DNA from 4 places in the Sinorhizobium sp. 7-81 genome. Region 1 is predicted to be linked to each of the others. Evidence: riboswitches for the same ligand, from Rfam matches in the RefSeq annotation. Region 1 holds a riboswitch; each other region holds the start of a gene.
The links. Region 1 has a riboswitch for cobalamin ahead of QN224_RS23085 (DUF1636 domain-containing protein). Riboswitches for the same ligand answer to the same signal wherever they lie in the genome.

Region 2: it holds a riboswitch for cobalamin, as region 1 does, so the genes downstream of both, QN224_RS17100 (CbtB-domain containing protein) here and QN224_RS23085 (DUF1636 domain-containing protein) in region 1, are expected to answer to the same signal.
Region 3: it holds a riboswitch for cobalamin, as region 1 does, so the genes downstream of both, QN224_RS04040 (aromatic ring-hydroxylating dioxygenase subunit alpha) here and QN224_RS23085 (DUF1636 domain-containing protein) in region 1, are expected to answer to the same signal.
Region 4: it holds a riboswitch for cobalamin, as region 1 does, so the genes downstream of both, bluB (5,6-dimethylbenzimidazole synthase) here and QN224_RS23085 (DUF1636 domain-containing protein) in region 1, are expected to answer to the same signal.

Annotation. Positions count from the first base shown of each region.
Region 1 covers NZ_JASKLT010000007.1:286,177-290,689, forward strand. Annotated here, with positions in the region: gene QN224_RS23075 (hypothetical protein) at 1-40, opposite strand, end outside; gene QN224_RS23080 (SLC13 family permease) at 365-2,143, shown strand; cobalamin riboswitch at 2,486-2,699, shown strand; gene QN224_RS23085 (DUF1636 domain-containing protein) at 2,807-3,277, shown strand; gene QN224_RS23090 (ABC transporter ATP-binding protein) at 3,295-4,191, shown strand; gene QN224_RS23095 (ABC transporter substrate-binding protein) at 4,188-4,513, shown strand, end outside.
Region 2 covers NZ_JASKLT010000004.1:253,333-257,845, forward strand. Annotated here, with positions in the region: gene QN224_RS17085 (crotonase/enoyl-CoA hydratase family protein) at 1-368, shown strand, start outside; gene QN224_RS17090 (anthrone oxygenase family protein) at 389-868, opposite strand; gene QN224_RS17095 (TetR/AcrR family transcriptional regulator) at 962-1,606, shown strand; cobalamin riboswitch at 1,647-1,947, shown strand; gene QN224_RS17100 (CbtB-domain containing protein) at 1,990-2,166, shown strand; gene QN224_RS17105 (CbtA family protein) at 2,402-3,190, shown strand; gene QN224_RS17110 (ferric iron reductase) at 3,370-4,221, opposite strand; gene QN224_RS17115 (glucoamylase family protein) at 4,238-4,513, opposite strand, start outside.
Region 3 covers NZ_JASKLT010000001.1:843,754-848,266, reverse strand. Annotated here, with positions in the region: gene QN224_RS04050 (glycoside hydrolase family 25 protein) at 1-142, shown strand, start outside; gene QN224_RS04045 (hybrid-cluster NAD(P)-dependent oxidoreductase) at 172-1,272, opposite strand; gene QN224_RS04040 (aromatic ring-hydroxylating dioxygenase subunit alpha) at 1,269-2,513, opposite strand; cobalamin riboswitch at 2,621-2,822, opposite strand; gene QN224_RS04035 (DUF6656 family protein) at 3,130-3,729, shown strand; gene QN224_RS04030 (L-threonylcarbamoyladenylate synthase) at 3,932-4,513, shown strand, end outside.
Region 4 covers NZ_JASKLT010000003.1:487,151-491,663, forward strand. Annotated here, with positions in the region: gene QN224_RS14895 (DUF2865 domain-containing protein) at 160-1,272, shown strand; gene bluB (5,6-dimethylbenzimidazole synthase) at 1,378-2,064, opposite strand; cobalamin riboswitch at 2,108-2,322, opposite strand; gene QN224_RS14905 (SDR family oxidoreductase) at 2,407-3,228, opposite strand; gene QN224_RS14910 (phytanoyl-CoA dioxygenase family protein) at 3,304-4,497, opposite strand.

The DNA.
Region 1 (4,513 bases):
GCAGAAAACCCAGGCAAATGGCGGGCAGGGCGATCTTCATGACGGTTTTCCTTGGCTCCGGCGATTGCGCCCCTCTCCATTGCGCGAGCGGCCCGTTGATACACGCTAGACTGGCTGCATATCTTATTCCTTCTTCAACAACGATCAAAGGAACCAACGAGTCTCGGTGCAGTTTCCTGGTGACGTTTGGTGCTTCGATGCGAATTCTGTTGCATCCGGTGGCCGCTTTGAAGGATGTAAGGAGCCGGACTCGCCGGAGGGCCACGGTCGCACGAACTCCTGTTCGCGCGTTTCGTTGCGGCTGCCTGCGTAGGCCGCTTTTTGGAAGGCCATCGCCCGACCCGCGTTGCTTCAGGTACTGCCCATGACCGCCGAACAATCGCTCTCGTTTCTCGTCATCGGCACCATGATGGCCTTTTTCATCTGGGACCGCTTCCGCTACGACATTGTCGCGTGTTCGGCGCTGATGCTCTCGGTCGCGGTCGGCATCGTGCCCTTCGACCATGCCTTCGACGGCTTCAGCGACGATATCGTCATCATCGTCGGCAGCGCGCTCATCGTCAGTGCGGGTGTTGCGCGCTCCGGCGTTGTGGACGCGGCAATCCAACGCTTCCTGCCGGACCTGACCTCGGTGAGGGCGCAACTCGCGCTTCTCGTCGTCACCGTCACGGTGCTTTCCGCCTTCATCAAGAATATCGGGGCGCTGGCGATCATGATCCCGGTCGCCTTCCAGTTCGCGCGCCGGTCGAATGTGCAGCCTTCGGTGTTCCTGATGCCGATGGCCTTCGGTTCGCTGATCGGCGGGCTGATGACGCAGATCGGCACCTCGCCCAACGTGGTCGTTTCGCGGATGCGGCAGGATCTGACCGGCGAAAGCTTCACGATGTTTGATTTCACCCCCGTCGGCGCATCGCTGGCGGCGGTCGGCGCGGTGTTCCTGCTTTTCGCCTACAGGCTGGTGCCGGAGCGCAAGAGCCAGCACGTTTCCGTCAACCAGGCGATCGAAATCACGGACTACACGTCCGAAGCGATCGTCCCGGCCGGTTCGCCTGGGATTGGCAAGCCGCTCGGAAACCTGGTCAAGCTCGGCGACGGCGGCGCCGTCGTCATCGCCATCTTCCGGCGCGGCACACATCTGGCACCGCTGCCCGATATCAAGGTCGAGGCCGACGATATCCTGCTGCTCGAAGGCGGGCCGGCGGCGCTCGACCGCATCGTTTCCCAGGCGAAGCTCAGGATTTCCGGCGACCGCTCGCCGGCAGCCAGCAACGGCAAGGCGCCGGCCGACATCGAGGCGGTCGAGGCGGTGATCGCCAGCGGCTCGCCGCTCGTCGGCATGACGGCGCAGCGGCTGGCACTCTTCAACAATCACAACATCAATCTCCTGGCCGTCAGCCGCCAGGGCGAGCGGCTGAAGCAGCGTCTCGGCAGCATCCGGCTGCAGGCCGGCGACATCGTCGTCTTGCAGGGGACGCGGCGCGATCTGCCGCCCTTCCTGCAGGATTTCGGCTGCCTGCCGCTTGCCCAGCGCGAAATCCTGCTCGGCACAATCCGCCGCGCGACGGTGCCGCTGCTCGTGCTCGCCGCAGCCATGGGGGCGACCGCGATCGGCGTCGTGCCGGTACCGGTCGCGTTTTTCGCGGCGGCGCTGGCCATGGTGGTCTTCCGCGTGATACCGTTGCGCGACGTCTACCGCGCAGTCGACGGGCCGATCCTCGTCATGCTGGCGGCTCTGATCCCGGTCAGCGACACGCTGCGCACCACCGGCGGCTCGGACCTTATAGCCGGCTGGCTGAGCGGCGTTGCCTCGGGCCTCCCGCCCGCGGGCGCGCTTGCCCTCATCCTCATCGCAGCGATGGCCGTCACGCCGTTCCTCAACAATGCCGCGACCGTGCTCGTCATGGCGCCGATCGCCGCGAGTTTCGCCGCGGCGCTCGAATACCGGCCGGATGCCTTCCTGATGGCGGTGGCAATCGGCGCGGGCTCGGATTTCCTGACCCCGATCGGCCACCAGTGCAACACGCTGGTCATGGGTCCCGGCGGCTACCGCTTTAGCGACTATCCGCGCCTCGGCCTGCCTCTTTCCATCGTCATCGTGCTCGTTGCCGTGCCGATGCTGTTATGGGTCTGGCCGCTGAGATAGACCCGGTGGTTCATCGCGTCGTCGCCTGATCCTTCAGATAGTCCCTGTACCAGTCGGCGATCTCGCCGCCGGTCGCGAGCCACACATCCCGGCGCCAGGTGATGTGGCCTCCAGCCGCTGCCTGTCGCCCAAACGTCGTGTCTTCGTGGACTTCTTCGCCGGAAATCTGTTTTCGGCGTGAGACGTTCGCTCCGGTTCACGCGCCATCGTCACATTTGCGAGAGTCCGTACCTTGTCAGATGTAATGTTATTTAATAACAATGCATGGCTTCGCAACGAGACGCCCCCATGTTGATATCTCCCTGCCTCCTTCATCCACCGGTTGCTTGCCACCGCGATTCATGTCACCAAGGGCGCGATGGTGCTGCTTCCGTGACCCGGAAGCGGCTGAAAAGGGAACACGGTGAGGACGACCCAGGAGGGGCCGAAACCGTGGCTGCCCCCGCAACTGTGAGCGGAAAGCGCATTCACACCATGTCACTGGCGACGAGCCGGGAAGACGTGGATGCGCGGCGACCCGCGAGCCAGGAGACCTGCCATCGAACCGATCAACCACAACGGACGGGGTGTTCCGATGGAAAAGAACTGGCTTCTGCTTGGCGGGCTACCGTCTTCTTGCATTTTCGCCACTTTCTCTCCGGCCCAGCCCGGCGGGAAAGAGCCATGGCGAAATCAGACTTCCGACAGCACAAGATAACCCTTTGCACCGATTGCCGCTTCACCGGAGGGCCGTGCCGGCCCGGCGCCGAGTTGCTCGCGCAGTTGAACCGCAGCGTCTGCGCTCTCGGCAGACCGCTCGACCAGGATTTCGCGATCGCCGGCACCGTCGCGATGACCGCCTGCACACGGCCTTGCACCATCGCCTTCCAGGCGACCGGCAAAGCGACCTACCTCTTCGGCGACATTTCGCCGGAGGAAAACATCGATGATCTCGTGAGCTTCGCCGCCGCTTTTGCCAAGGCGCAAGGCAGCGTCTTGCCCTCGGCCGGGCGTGACGGCCAGTCGGAGCAGGACGCGCACGGAGAGTCGTTTCCCGCTTTTCCGCATCCGGGCTTCGGCCCGGACGACGGGGGCCTTTCCCGCATTCCGGCAGCGCTGCTCGTCTCCGAGGAAACCGCAGGGCGGTTCCAATGAGCGGAGAGGGCACTTTCATGAGCTGTGACAAGTTCAATGGGCCGCGGGACGCGGGCGGACAACCGCTTCACGCCTTTCCTAATCCCGCCGCGGGCGCCAGCCTCCGCGTCGAAGGGCTGGAATGGGGCCCGCGCGCTGGTCTCCGCCTCGTCCGCAACATCAGCTTTTCCGTCGCGCCGGGCAGCCGGTTGGCGATCATCGGTCCGAACGGCGCCGGCAAGACCTCGCTGTTGCGCTGCCTCTACCGCGCGGTCGAGCCGATCGCTGGCCGCGTCGAGATCGACGGCGTGAGCCTCTGGGCGATGACCGCGCGCGAGGCGGCAAGGACGATCGCCGTGGTGCTGCAGGAAATGCCCGGCGATTTCCCCTTCAGCGTGCGCGACGTCGTGATGATGGGACGGATCCCGCGTCGCGAGGGAATCAGCGGCTGGAGCGATCGCGATCGCGAGCGGGTCGCGCATGCGCTCGAGCATCTCGACCTTGCCCATCTGGCGCGACGGCAGTTCGCCACGCTTTCGGGCGGCGAAAAGCAGCGGGTGCTGATTGCCCGCGCTCTTGCCCAGGAACCGAAGATCATCATCCTCGACGAGCCGACCAACCATTTAGACATCCGCCACCAGCTCGAAATCCTCGATCTCCTGCAGACGCTGAAGCTGACGATCGTCACGACGCTGCACGACATTAATCTCGCGGCCGAGTTCGCGACCGATGTTGCGATCCTGACGGAGGGGCGGCTTGCCGCCTTCGGACCGCCGGAGACGGTGCTGCAGCCTTCGGCGCTCTCGGCCGCCTTCGGTGTCCACGCGACGGCGCATGGCGATGCCGCCGGCTGCTCCCGATTTTCCTTCACGCTCGCGCCGCCCGCAGCGCCTGCCGTCGCGCGAGCTTCCAGTTCCACAGGAGCCACCCGATGAACAGACTTCTTTTTGCGGCCGGCCTGTTTGCTCTTGCCGCGGCGCCCGCGCTTGCCCATCCCGTCACCGTCAAGAGCTGCAACCGCGAGGTCACCTTCGATGCCACGCCTCGACGCGCGATCTCCAACGACGTCAATCTCACCGAGATGATGCTGGCGCTCAAATTGCAGGACCGCATGGTTGGCTATACGGGCGTGTCCGGCTGGAAGACGCTGAACGAAAGCTTGCGCGAGGGTGTCAAGGCGCTGCCGGAGCTTGCGGAAAAATACCCGACCAAGGAGGTGCTGCTCAACGCCGATGCCGACTTTTACTTCGCCGGCTG
Region 2 (4,513 bases), on a different contig from region 1:
TGCCGCCGACCTTCGGTGGCACCCAGCGCCTACCGCGCCTCGCCGGTCGCAAGCGCGCGCTCGAACTGCTTCTGACCGGAGACGAATTTCCCGCGAGCCAGGCGCTCGAGATGGGGCTCGTCAATAAGATCGTGCCGCATGGCGATCTCATCACGGCCGCCCGCGAACTGGCTGCCCGCATCATGCGCCACTCGCCCCTCGCGACCGCCGCGATCATTACTGCTGTCACCCGGGGCCTCAACATGACGATCGGCGAAGGCCTGCTGAACGAGAGCGAACAGTTCGCGCGCATGGTGCCGAGCCATGATCTCGGCGAGGGACTCGCGGCTTGGAAGGAACGGCGCGAGCCGCACTACGCCGGACGCTGAACCAGACGCTTAAATCGCGTCTAGCTGCGGGCGAAGCCAAGTGCGAAGAGGGCCAGCGCTCCGATCGACGCGAATGTCCGCACATGGTTCCACCAGACCCAATCGGTCAGGTATCGTTTCTGCCAGAGCTCGTTGGCTGTCTCTCCAGGGGCCGCGGCCGCAAGCGCATCATTCAACGGCACATTGAAGACGATCGTCACCAGCAGCGTGCCGACGACATAGGCAAGCCCGCCCGCCGCAAGCAGCCAACTGCCCTGCCCGCCCGAAAAGAAGGCCGCGGCAATGAGGATCAGCCCGAGGAGCGCCGTTCCCATGAAGGCGGTGAGAAACAGCGGGTTCTGGATCACCACGTTGATGGCATTCATTGCGGCGATCCCTTGTTCGGGCGGCAACCGCGACAAGGCCTGCATGATGCAGACCGAGAAGATGAAGAACAGGCCGGCCATGAGGCCGGAACCGACGACGGCGGCAAAAGCCAGTGCGGGGATTAGAGCAGCCATCACATCATCCTTCAAAGTACATGAGTAGTCCTCACATTTGCAAATGTGATAAACCCTCGTATTTTGAGTGTCAAGCAAATGTGAGGACGACTCATGAAATCAAATCCGGCGACCAGACCGCTCGAAGAGGAACCAACCCTTCGCCGCACGCCGAGCCAGAAGCGCAGCCGCGAGCGCGTCGAGCACATTCTCTCGTGCGCCACTAGGCTGATCGAGAAAAAGGGAAGCGACGCCATGCGCATGAGCGAGGTCGCGGAGATGGCCGGTATCTCAATCGGCTCGCTCTACCAGTATTTTCCCGACAAGGCGGCGATCGTGCGCACCCTTGCCGAACGCTACAATGCCGCCAGCCGGGACTGTATCGCGAGCGAGTTCGCCAAAGTCACCACGCTCGCGGAACTGCGCAGCGCCTTTTCGGTGCTCTTCGACACGTATTACGACATGTTTCTCGCCGAGCCGGTGATGCGAGACATCTGGTCGGCGATGCAGGCGGACAAGACCCTGCGCGAAATCGAACTCGTGGAAAGCCGGGCGAATGGAAAATTGCTCGCCGACACCTGGGCGAGGGTCGCTCCGGAAACGCCGCGCGAAAAAATCGAGAACGACGCCTTTCTCATCATGCATCTCGGGGAATGTACGATGAGGCTCGCGGTCTCGGTCGGCAGACCCGAAGGCGATCGCATCGTCAAGGCCTACGAGCAGATGATCCTTCGGGAATTTGTCGCAGATGCAACTTGAGAAGCCGCAAGTTCAATTGACATCGCCCCCGACCGATCCTAATCATCGGGGATCGATTGGTTCCCGGAAAGCGAACGCCTTTCGGGAGTAAACGGGAACGTGACGGATGGACCCAAACTGGGCATCTCAATCACGGCCGACCCCGCGACTGTAGAGCGGCGTGAATTTGCCATTCCGGAGCGATCCGGAAGAAGCCACTGGGAAAGACCGCGAGAGGGTTCGATCCTGGGAAGGCGAGGCAAATCCCTGGTGACCAGAACACGTGTGTTCAGATGAACGCGCAAGGATCTTGGCACCTGACGCCGTGAGCCAGGAAACCTGCCAGTTGATGCGGGCATTGTGCCCAACCCGGGAAACGTCCCAACGCCATCACGGAGGTTGTCATGGCTACGTCTACAGTTTCGAGCATTACCCTTTCCCTTAACGATCGTCTGGTCGCGGGCGTCTCTGCCCTGTTGATCGGCGCCTTCCTCGTATTCGGTGCGGGCCTCGCGAATTCGGCCGTTCTGCACGATACGGCGCACGACACCCGCCATTCCTACGGCTTCCCCTGCCACTGATCGATGCCATGGAACGCGCCTGGCGTTCCATCTCGAACAAGAGCGGATCGCCTCTCCGGCGTATAGCACGCGGGCGTATTTGCCATTGGGCATGCGCTCCGGCGTGCTCCGCTGGCGTTTTGCATCCACGGAAACCGGAAATGGTGCCGGCTGTGGCGTCTGCACGGCGTTCGCGCATCCTGAATGACGCGCTGCGCTTCGGAGCGGCCGCGCGCCCGATTGAGGAATATCGACAATGATCGTCAAGACACTTCTGGCCGCGATCGTGGCCGGGCTGATCGCCGGCGTCTTCATGACCGCCGCGCAGGAGATGCGCGTCGTGCCGCTGATCCTGCACGCCGAGAAATACGAGGGCGAAGCGCCGTCGGCGGATCATCCGGCAACGCAGGAGCCGGCAGCCGTTGACCACGACCAGCATTCGTCGCTGAGCGACACTTCGGCAGTCGGTGCGCTGCTTTCCACGTTCTCGCCAGTCACACCGGCCTATGCGCATGAGCATGCGGGCGAGCATGAGGAAGGCGGCATCATGTTCGGCATGAGCCGCTTCTCCGGCACGCTTCTCGCCAATCTCGTGACCGGCGCCGGTTTTTCGCTGCTGCTTGCCGGCGTTAGCCTCGTGATCGGCTATCCGATCACACTCGCGAACGGCGCCCTCTGGGGCGCTTTCGGCTGGCTGGCCATCCACTTGCTGCCCGCGATCGGCCTGCCGCCGGAACTGCCGGGCTTCCCGGCAGCCGAACTCGGCGACCGGCAGGTCTGGTGGGCCGCAACCGTGCTGCTTTCGGCCGTCGGCCTCTATCTGCTGGCGCTGCGCCGCGAACTGGTCGCCAAGATCGCCGGTCTCGCGCTCATCGCGGCACCCCAGTTCTACGGCGCGCCGCAGCCGCTCGACATCTCCAGCAACGTGCCTGCCGTCCTCGGCGCGGAGTTCGCGGTCGCCGCGCTCGCGACCACGCTTGCCTTCTGGCTCGTGCTCGGGGTGGTTTCCGGCTTCATCAACGATCGGTTCGTCAAGGCGCGTTAGGTCACGTTCTGATCTTGCTGCCCCTCACCCTGGCCCTCTCCCCGCTCGCGGGGAGAGGGGACGACCATATATCAGTCTCCACTTGCAGCAACGTCGTGAGTCAGAAAGACGCGGCCGCGAATCCCTTCTCCCCGCCCGCGGGGAGAAGGTGCCGGCAGGCGGATGAGGGGCTTAGAAACTCACCCTATTTCACCGCGAGCAGTCTCCAGCAAATGCGCCCGCAGTCGCTCGCGTCGGGCCTCGGGCTCGAGCAACACGCAACTGTCGCAATAGCTGCCGCCGTCGGTGCGGTAGTAAAGGCAGCACCCGCCGCGCATCCTGTAGGTCCGCGACAGATCGTTCCCGCACGCCGCTGCGACTTCGATCTTCTCGTAGCAAAGCGCCTCGGAGTTGAGCGGGGACCCGACGCGCTTGACGATCGCCAGCGCCTGCGCGATCACCTCCGCCTCCATTCCGCGCCGTCGTCCGGCTTCGAGAAAGGCACCTGCCATACTGTCGGCAGCAAGCCGCCATTGCGCGCGCGCCGACAAGCCGCAGCGCCGCTTCACGAGTGCGATGATCGGCTTCAGATGAGCGACAAAGAGATCGTGAAAAAGCTCGTTGGCATCGTCGGGCGCGCAGCCGGCGACTTCCTTCAATGCCATACAAAAACGAAAACGCCCAGCCTCGACGGCACCCGCCTCGAGCGGACGCGCATAATGTTCGAAGCGCAAATGCTTCACGTCCGGAACGAGACCGCTGCAGAGATAGATGGCTGCAGCCGCGAGGCTGAGTTGATGACTATAGAAGGCGATGAGATGCGCCGCCCGCACCTTGTTGTCCATGCCGGTGGCGAAGCGCTCCTGATAGGCGAGACAGGTCTCCACATCGGGCGATCCCTCGGCCCAGAACGCCGACGGCAGCCGCATGTCCTCGTCCGGCGTGAGCGAGCAGGCAACCTCGGGAAACGCGGCCTCGAGCCACGCGATGGCGGCCCTCGCCTTCCCCTCGCCGGCGGCGTCTCCCATCTCCCGCTTCCGCGCATTCTCCATCCCGTCTCCGTCGCGATCAGATTCGCGGGCCACCCGCCGACAGCCAGCCACCCTCGAAGCCGGCCCGGCGCAGTCCGCGGCCGAAGGCCGGGATGCCGCGTGTGATATCCCAGAGCAATCCGCTTCTCCAGTTCTCGATCATCATGACGGACAGGCCCTGGTCAAGTCCCACGACCCTGTCATCGACCCAACCCTCGGCGCCCGCGCCCGGCAGGCTTGGATTGAAGCCGCCGGGAAGGCGGTCTTCGCTGAGCAGCGCCGGATAACGGGAAAGCAGATGGCTGATGCCGCC
Region 3 (4,513 bases), on a different contig from region 1:
CTCGTTCGAGCGGCCGGCATTGCTCGTGAGCCGGGCAACGGCCGCGAGCAAGTCGGGCAGCGGGGTCGACATGACCGTTACCGGCTCGATTGCCGTCAAAGCAGCCGAAGCACACCTGCCCCACCAGGCGGAGCGGCGCTAAGGCCCCCTTCCGGGAAGAAGCCGCGGCTTTTACGCCTCGATCTGCACGTCGCCGAGCGGCCGCGAGCAACAGGCAAGGATGTAGCCTTCCTCGATCTCGTCATCGAGAATGCCGCCATTGTGCTTCATCTCGACATCGCCGGCGACCTTCATCACCCGGCATGTACCGCAGATGCCGCCCTCGCAGGCCGCACCGATCCTGACGCCATTGGCGCGCGCGGTCTGCAGGATCGTCTGGCCCGGCACGGCCGTCACGTCCTTGCCGCTCATGGTAAAGCTTACCCGCATCGCCTCGGCCGGAGCGCCCGCCGCAGGTCCGGCGCGAACCGCAAGTTCCTCGGCTGCCGGCGCGGCGGCCGGCTGAAAGCTCTCTTCGTGATAACGCGCCATATCGAAGCCGGTGCCTTTCAGCATCTCCCTGACGCCGCGCATGAAAGGTTCGGGCCCGCAGCAAAACACCGTCCTCTCGAGGAAGTCCGGCGCGAGCAGAGGCAATTTCGTCGCGTCGATGCGGCCGCGCAGTCCGTGCCATCCGTCACGCGCCTCGTGGCCTTCCACGAGAAAGCCGATATTGAGCCGTGGCATCTGGCGGGCGAGAACCTCCAACTCGGAGCGGAACAGGAGATCCTCCGGCCGGCGGGCGCAGGAAATGAAGGTGACGTCCGTGTCGGGCGCGCAGTCGGCCATCCACCGCGTCATCGACATCATCGGCGTCACCCCGGAACCGGCCGAGATAAACAGATATTTCTCGCCCGGATGGCGAACGAAACTGAAATCGCCAAGCGGCCCGAGCGCCTTCAGCCTCATGCCCGGCTTCAGGTTGTCGAACATCCAGCGGGTGCCGATACTGCCCGGCTGCGCCTTGACGGTGACGGCTATCGAGAGCGGTCGCGACGGCGAAGACGACAGCGTGTAGGTGCGCATCGCCGGCTCTTCGCCGACGGGCAGTTCGAGCGTGACGAACTGCCCCGGCAGATAGCGAAACCACGAAGGCTTGTCCGAGCGGAAGGTGAAGGTCATCACATCCGCGGTCTCGACGACGGCCGAAATGCACTCAAGCAGGTGCTGGCGATCGATCCACGGGTGCAGTTCATCGAAGTGGCGGAAGGACAGGGGCATTTCCATGGTCATGCCACCCGCGAGAGAGGAGCGGCGTCGCCCTGCAGACGGTTCTGCATGAAATTGCAGTACCATTCGACGAACTGCATCACGCCGCCCTCGTGCTCCGCCGAATAGGGGCCAGGCTCATAGGCCGGCGAGCGGATGCCGAAGGCATTTTCTTCGACGATCTGCCGGTCCTGGTCGTTGGTCTCCGTCCAGACATGGGTCAAGTCCTCGATCGTGTAATCGACGCCCTCGACCGCGTCCTTGCTGACCAGCCATTTGGTGGTGACCTGCGTCAATTCCGGCCCCAGCGGCAACACGCGGAAGGTGATCGCGTGATCGCCGAGCACATGGTTCCAGGTCGTCGGGTAGTGGAAGAGCAGCAGCGTGCCGATCCCGCGCGTGTTGACGCCCGCCGAAAGCTGTTTGCGGACTGCGGCCTGACCGGACATGGTGTAGCTCTCGGCGCCGTTGATCAGCGGCATTCTTGTCATACGAAACTGGCCGGTCGGCGCAATCCTGAAGGTGCTCGGAAGGCCCGCCGCCTCGCACTTTTCCCAATGGGCGCCGATCTCCGGGTCGTTCATCGCTCCCTGGACGCCTGTCACCGTCGGGGCTTCGGGGTAGGTGCGGCAAAGCTCCGGATGGTTAGCGGCGCAATGGTAGCACTCGCGGTTGTTCTCCCAGACAAGCTTCCAATTGCCCTTCTCGACGATGGTGCTCTCATAGGCGACCTTGGTTTCGCCGAGACGATGCGGTGCGAGATAGCCTGCGGCCATGTCGCGGAACGGCTGGAAATCCATCGGCTTGTCGGCAAGGCTGATGAAGATGTAGCCGCCCACGGTTTCGCAATGGACTGGTTTCAGGCTGTGCTCAGCCGGGTCGAAGCCTTCGGGCATTTGCCGGGCGAAGAGCAGCTTGCCGTCGAGTTCGTAGGTCCATTGGTGATAGGGACAGACGAGCTTGGCTGAAGAGCCCTTGTGTTGCGTGCAGACGCGCGAACCGCGGTGGCGGCAGGAATTGTGGAGCGCCCGGATCGTTCCCTGCCGGTCACGGACGATGACGATCGGATAGTCACCGACCTGAACGGTGAAGTAGTTGCCGGCTCTCGGAATTTCGCAGTCGTGGCCGATGAAGAGCCAGTCCTTGTACCAGATGTGCTCAAGGTCTTGCCGGTAATAATCCGGGTCGGTGTAGAAGGCCCGGTCGAGGCTATAGCCTTCACGGCGGGTTTTCAGCCGGCGCAGCATATCGTTCTGAACGTCCATGTCCTATCCTCGTTCATCAGTTCGGAGAGGCAGGACAGGAACCAGCACCGATAAAGATACCGGCGCATCAACGGTTCCGATCCGGCTGCCCGCCGCAACCAGTTACGGTCGATATTTCGTCCCAAGGCTGGTTTCCGGGCTCTGGAGCGGCCCCGCGAGGGACCAGCCCGGCGCCTTCCCGGACACACCGTCCAGTGGCCTTTTGCCGTGGCTTTCGCTCCACCACCGTTGCGGGGGCAGCGCCGGGATCTGACCGGCTTCCCAATTCTCCGCCTTCCCTGGAGCGGCACCTTGAGTGTTCCTATCTAAGCGCGCGCAGCAGTTCGGCATCTGCCGATTGACGACATCCGATTCCGGAAAGGCGACACGACATTCTCGTGTTCAATCGCGAAGCAACCATAAAGATTGTTCATTAGAAACAATGTGATAGTAGAAAATTTAAGCAACTGGCGATTTTTTTTGGCAGCGCCATCTCCGGCACGAAGTTGACTGGCCATTTTGCGACATTCGTCCCGTGCGAGCACCATCGACGAATGCGTTGAAAAATTATCTGTTAACCCTGAACGGCTAGCATTCCGCAACGGATCAATTCGCGGACAGGATGGCGCCGACGCCGATGGCAAAACTCAGATACTATGACGCCGCCCCGAGAGCCTCGCTGCCAGCGCCCAGGACCACACCACATGCGGAGTTCCTCCGAACCGGACGAATCGACCGCCGACGGCACTGGGTAGCCGAGCAGCGGCGCTACCTGACGCATGAGGAAGTCGCCGAGCGGACCGGGCGGAAACTGGCGGCGGCCGGCGAGACCACCCACAAGCGGATCAACGCTTTCCATGCATCGATCCAGTTTCCGAAGATGGTCTTCCACCGCACGCTCCCGAACAGTCCGCATCTCGGCTACTGCCACGTGACCGCCGCAAAAACGCACCTTCCCCAGTCGCGCGATCTCCCCTGGGCTTTCTATTTTGCGAACTTCTTTTCCGATCTCGGTGACGAGACGCATTTCTTCGATCGGATACAGACAGGCTATTCGCGGATGTATTTCGCCGTGGCCATCGAGCCTGGCGACGAGGAAGGCCGGATGGTCATCAACCGCGATGTCCGCGGTAACGGCCTGATCTTCCGGACGCAGGACCCGAAGATCGCGCTCAAGAACGTCTTGATGCTGGGCGCGCGGGACGATGCGCTGCGCCAGATCATTCGCAGTCTCTGACGCGCAGCCGGTCCTTGTTTGCATGCATGTCGTTGTCCCAAACCGCTGCGCACTTTTAGGCGACATGCGCTCTTTGTTTTCATGCATGTCGTTGTCTCAAAACCGCTGCGCACTTTTGGGCGACATGCATTGACGAAGAAAATCGTTCTGTTTTCCCCACACCTCCTTTAAGGAAGCGACGGAAAGGGCAAACGGAACTGCCATGGCCGAAATCATCGATACACGCACAGAACCGGACCGGGCGATCGAGATAGCCTGCGCCGTTCTTTCCGGGGGCGAGCCTGTCGCGATCCCGACGGAGACGGTCTATGGCCTTGCAGCGGATGCCAGCAACCCCGATGCGATCAGCCGCATTTACGAGATGAAAGGCCGGCCGCGTTTCAATCCGTTGATTTGCCATGTCTCGGATATGACGATGGCTGAAGCTCACGTCACGTTCGACCCGATCTCGCGTCGTCTTGCCGAGGCCTTCTGGCCTGGCCCGCTGACCCTGATCCTGCCGCAACGGCGCGAGAGCGCCGTCCATGCGCTCGCCTCGGCCGGTCTCGAAACGCTCGGCATCCGCATGCCCGACGGCTTCTCGCGCCAGGTGATCGCCCGCTTCGGACGCCCGCTCGCGGCGCCGAGTGCCAACACTTCGGGGAAGATAAGCCCGACCAGCGCAGCCCACGTGCAGGCCGACCTAGGCTCCAGGCTGAAACTCATCCTTGATGCCGGCCCGGCTGAAATCGGCCTCGAGTCGACGATCATCAAGGTTGAAGACGGGGCACTGCGGCTTCTGAGG
Region 4 (4,513 bases), on a different contig from region 1:
CTCCGGGGTCCGGACCTCTTCTCTTTGCTGCGGTTGTCATTAACGCAGACTCCGCCTTGACGTTGCACTGTCACGGCAGCCCTTTATGATGGGGAAAAACAGGAGTTTCCGACGTCCTTGAAAAGGATCGCGCCGGATTGCAGAAAGAGACGAGAGCCAGTGTCCCGGAGTGTCGTGTCCCGGAACTTAAAACGCATGGCGGTGGTCCTGTTCCCGGCGCTGCTGGCGATGGCTGACGGCGCGGCGGCCTCGACCGTTTGTGAACGCCTGAACGCACGACTGACCGATCTTTCGACAATCGTTACCCCGACAGCCAACCTGCGCGATTTCACCGGCGCCGTCTCCCGCCAGAACATCGAGCTCCGTCGGGCAAAAAATGAGCGCCGTCGCATGGAGTGCAACACCGGCAGTGTCGTCGTGATCGGGGGCGACAATGACGAGGCATGTGCCGCGCTCGATGAGACGATCGCCCGCATGGAGGATAATCTTCAAAGGCTCAAGGCGCACCGCCGCTCGCTGATATCGGGCGACACGGGCGACACGCGCCGGCGTATTCTCGCGGCACTGGAGTTGAACGGCTGCCAGGATGAGGCGGGCGCGGATCCGGTCGAAGGGCAGGACGAATTCGCCAGCGCCGACACCGATCTCCCCCGCAACATCCTCCGGGATCTCCCACCTGACAGTGAAGATTACCCGCTGCTGAATGACGATGCCGGAATGCAGGACTTTCCGTTGCTCAGCGAAGAGCCGGCCGGCAGTCTCAGGACCATGTGCGTGCGGACCTGCGACGGTGCCTTTTTCCCGATCTCTTCAAATGCAACGCCGGCAGATTTTGCGCGCGATGCCGAACTTTGCCAGGCACGCTGCCCCGGTGCGGAGACGGAACTCTACTACCACGCCCTCGCGACGGAAGAGAGTGACCAGATGGTCTCGGCCTCGACCGGCAGGCCCTATACCGAGTTGCCGACCGCATTTGCCTACCGCGCGCGTGGCGTCGGTGCACCGGGGGTCTGCGGCTGCCGGATCCCGAAAGGTCCGGCTACGGATCTCGGCAAGACGACGACGGGCAGCGAACCGTCGGTCATCACGATCAACGGCGACCGGAAGCCGGCCGCGGGTTCGGCGCAAGCCAAACCCGTGCAGGAGCGGCCCTACGATCCGAAGAACAGGAAGGTCCGTGTCGTAGGCCCGGCATTCCTGCCGCAGGAGGAAAGCGCTATCGATCTCAAGAACCCGCTCGGTCCGGGCTACCAGCCGGTCCAGGGCAATTGAATCGTTCTGCCGCAGATCCAGTGGTCGAGCGCCCGCCGACACCGCATTGTCTACTCCCACAACGGTGCAGGTATCGCGTCTATCCCGTTAAATCCAAGCGCGATTTCATCCTTGAATGCCCCACCCTTCCTCGAAGACCAAATCCTCGAGCGGCAGGCGCTGACGCCATCCTTTTACCGCGAGTTCCGGCTGCTGATAGAGCCGATCAACGAAGCCAAGACAAAGCCAGGCGACGATTTCGATATGCTCGGGTATGCCGAGAATCGCCTTGATCTCCCGCTCGTGGAAGATGCTGACCCAACCGACGCCGACACCTTCCGCACGTGCGGCGAGCCAGAGGTTCTGGACCGCACAGACGGTCGAATAGACGTCCATCTGCGAATTGTGCGTTCGTCCAAGCACGACCGCTCCACCGCGTGTGCGATCGCAGGTGACGCAGATGCTGAGCGGCGCCTTGCGAATACCTTCGAGTTTCAGCGAGCGGTATTTCGTCTGCGCCTCGCCGGAGAACATAAGCGCTGCTTCCTCATTGGCGCGCTCGAAGGCCTTCCAGACCCTCTCGCGCGTCTCCTCCTGACGGACGAGCACGAAGTTCCAGGGCTGCATGAAGCCAACCGAAGGCGCGCTGTGGGCGGCACCAAGCAGTCGGGCAATGAGTTCGTCGGGCAGCGGATCGGGAAGGAACTCGTCCCGCACGTCGCGGCGTGTTTCGATGGCGCGATAGACGGCGGCACGTTCGTCCGGCGAAAAGGCTCCGGCCGCCGCAAGGCAGCCAATCGGGTCAGGTCGCATCGTTTGATCCCCAACAATGCACAACCTCCCGCCGTCCGCGCGGGGCCGGTCTATCTCGCCAGGCCGGTCTTCTGACTTTGGATCATCCAGCCGCACCGCCTTCCCAAATCGCTTCAAGATTCAGTGGCAAAGCCCTGCAACAAAACAGAACCTTATTTTTGGCGTGACCGTCCCCATCACAGCGTTGGGCACGTTCCGGACTTGCACCGGCTTCCCGATTCTCCCGCCGCGGCGGGCACCTGACGGCCGCATATGGACACAGCCGCCGACGAAAGGCAAGACGAGCGAAACACCTCGCCTGTGCGACGCCTTCGCTTGGCAAAACGCAGAGCGGCATGGTGATCAGAGCGGCGCCGACGGATGCGGCGAGCCGTCATAGGCACCCCAGATCGATTGGTCGAAGCAGATCACCGAACCGGTCATGAGGCCTGATTCCGCCGAGGAGAGATAGGCGCAGGCGCGCGCGACCTCGGCCGGATCGACAAGCCTGCCGAAAGGCTGGTTCGCCGCAGCCTTCTCCAGCCAGTCCGCCGGTGCGTCATGATATTCGCGCTGGATGCGATCCTCCCCCTCCGACGCCATCCAGCCAATGTTGAGCCCGTTGACGCGAATGCGGTTGCGGAGAAGCGCGTAAGCCGTGTTCTTGGTCAGCGTCTCCAGGGCGCCTTTCGACGCGCAATAGGCGGCGATGAAGGGCTGGCCCGCCTTGGCCGACATCGAGCCGATATTGACGATGGTGCCCTCGATCTTCTCGCGCCGCATCACCTTCACGGTTTCCTGCATCAGGAAGAAGGGCGCGCGCACATTGATTGCGAACATGCGGTCAAAGAGTTCCGGCGTCGTGTCGAGGATCGTGCCGCGATCGGTGATCGCGGCGGCGTTCACCAGTGCATCCACACGGCCGAACTCCCGGTCGCAAGTGGCGACCACCTGACGGGCATCCTCCACAAGTTCAAGATCGGCCGGGACATAGACCACCTTGGTACCGGTCGCCTTGCTGATTTCGGCCGCTTTCGCCTCGCCTTTCGCGGCATTGCGCCCGCAGATGACGATACCGGTCGCGCCCCGTTCGGCAAAGAGCGCGGCGATCGTCGCGCCGAGCCCTTGCGTGCCACCGGTAACGATGGCGATCTTGCCATCGAGACGACCATATTCCGTGCTCATGAAATCCTCCTTGGGATAGATTTGCAGTTTCAGGCTCCACCCGCAGCGGCCGAAGCCTTAACTCTCGGGCCTTCCTCAGCTTTTTTTCTTCGTTGTCTGCGCGGCGAGTACCTCCACGAAGGTCCCGGTGTCCCAACCAGCCGCGAGAGCTTCATGCATCAGCTGCGCCTGCGTCTTCGGCGCCAGGCCGCCGAGCGGTGGGTCGCGATCGAGATTGGTCGGGAACGAATAACCTTCGGCGCAGGAGGCAATCGCATTGGCGATCTCGGCGACTGAAAGCTTTCCATCGGCCGCGAGAGCCTTCAGGGCGGGATAGAGCACGCCGCACATTCGCTCGCGATCAACTGTTTCCATCGCGCGTCCGAAGGCGGAGGAGACCTGGAGGAGATTTGCTACACGCTTGATGTCGGCCGAGCGGTTGGTGCCGGCGGCATGGAAGAGCGCCGGGTTGAAGAACACCGCATCGCCCTTCTCAAGCGGAAGCTGGATGTGGTTCTCGTCGAAGTAGGCTTTGAATTCCGGTCGCTTGAGCGCGAGATAGCCGGGCACATAGGTCTGGCTGTAGGGCAGGAACAAGGTTGGCCCGCTTTCGAGAGGCATGTCGCAATGGGCGACGGCGCCTTGCAGCGTCAGCACCGGCGAGAGCTTGTGCACGTGCGCGGGATATCGCTCGATGACCGCCGACGTCTGGAAGCCGAGATGATAGTCCCGATGCGCCGATTGCGCGGCCCCACCCGGATTGACGCGGTTCACCTGCGCCGTCATCTGGTAGTTCGGCCCGAGCCAGGCCTCGCTGGCGAGGGCGATGACCGCGTTGCCGTAGTAGGCCGCGAAATTTTCTGGAGCGCACAGGCAATGCTTCTCCAGCGAATTCCAGATCCGGTCGTTGGCGCCCGGTTTGGCGAAATGGTCGCCGCCGCCACTGTTGGTGCGGTGTTGCTCCTCGATGATGTCGTCGAAGATGCGGCTTGCCTCGTCTATGACGCTCGTATCAGCGAAGGCGCGCTTGAACACCGCAACGCCCGGCCCTTCTGCAAGGACCTCGCAAATCTCCGCCAGGGCCGCGCGCCGGCCATCGTCCGTCGCGCAAGCGGCAATAAGGCTGGCGCTGTCGTAGATAAGGATGTTCTTCTGGCAATCCGCCGCATGCGGATAGTCTGCCGGGTTGGTGCGGCGCTCGACCTCGACGCGAAACGCCTCGATGCTGCAGGAATCCTCCGTCAGCCATACGCGTTCGACGCGCCTCCTCGCCGTGTTGTCGGTCTTCATCGGGCATTCTCCTCGC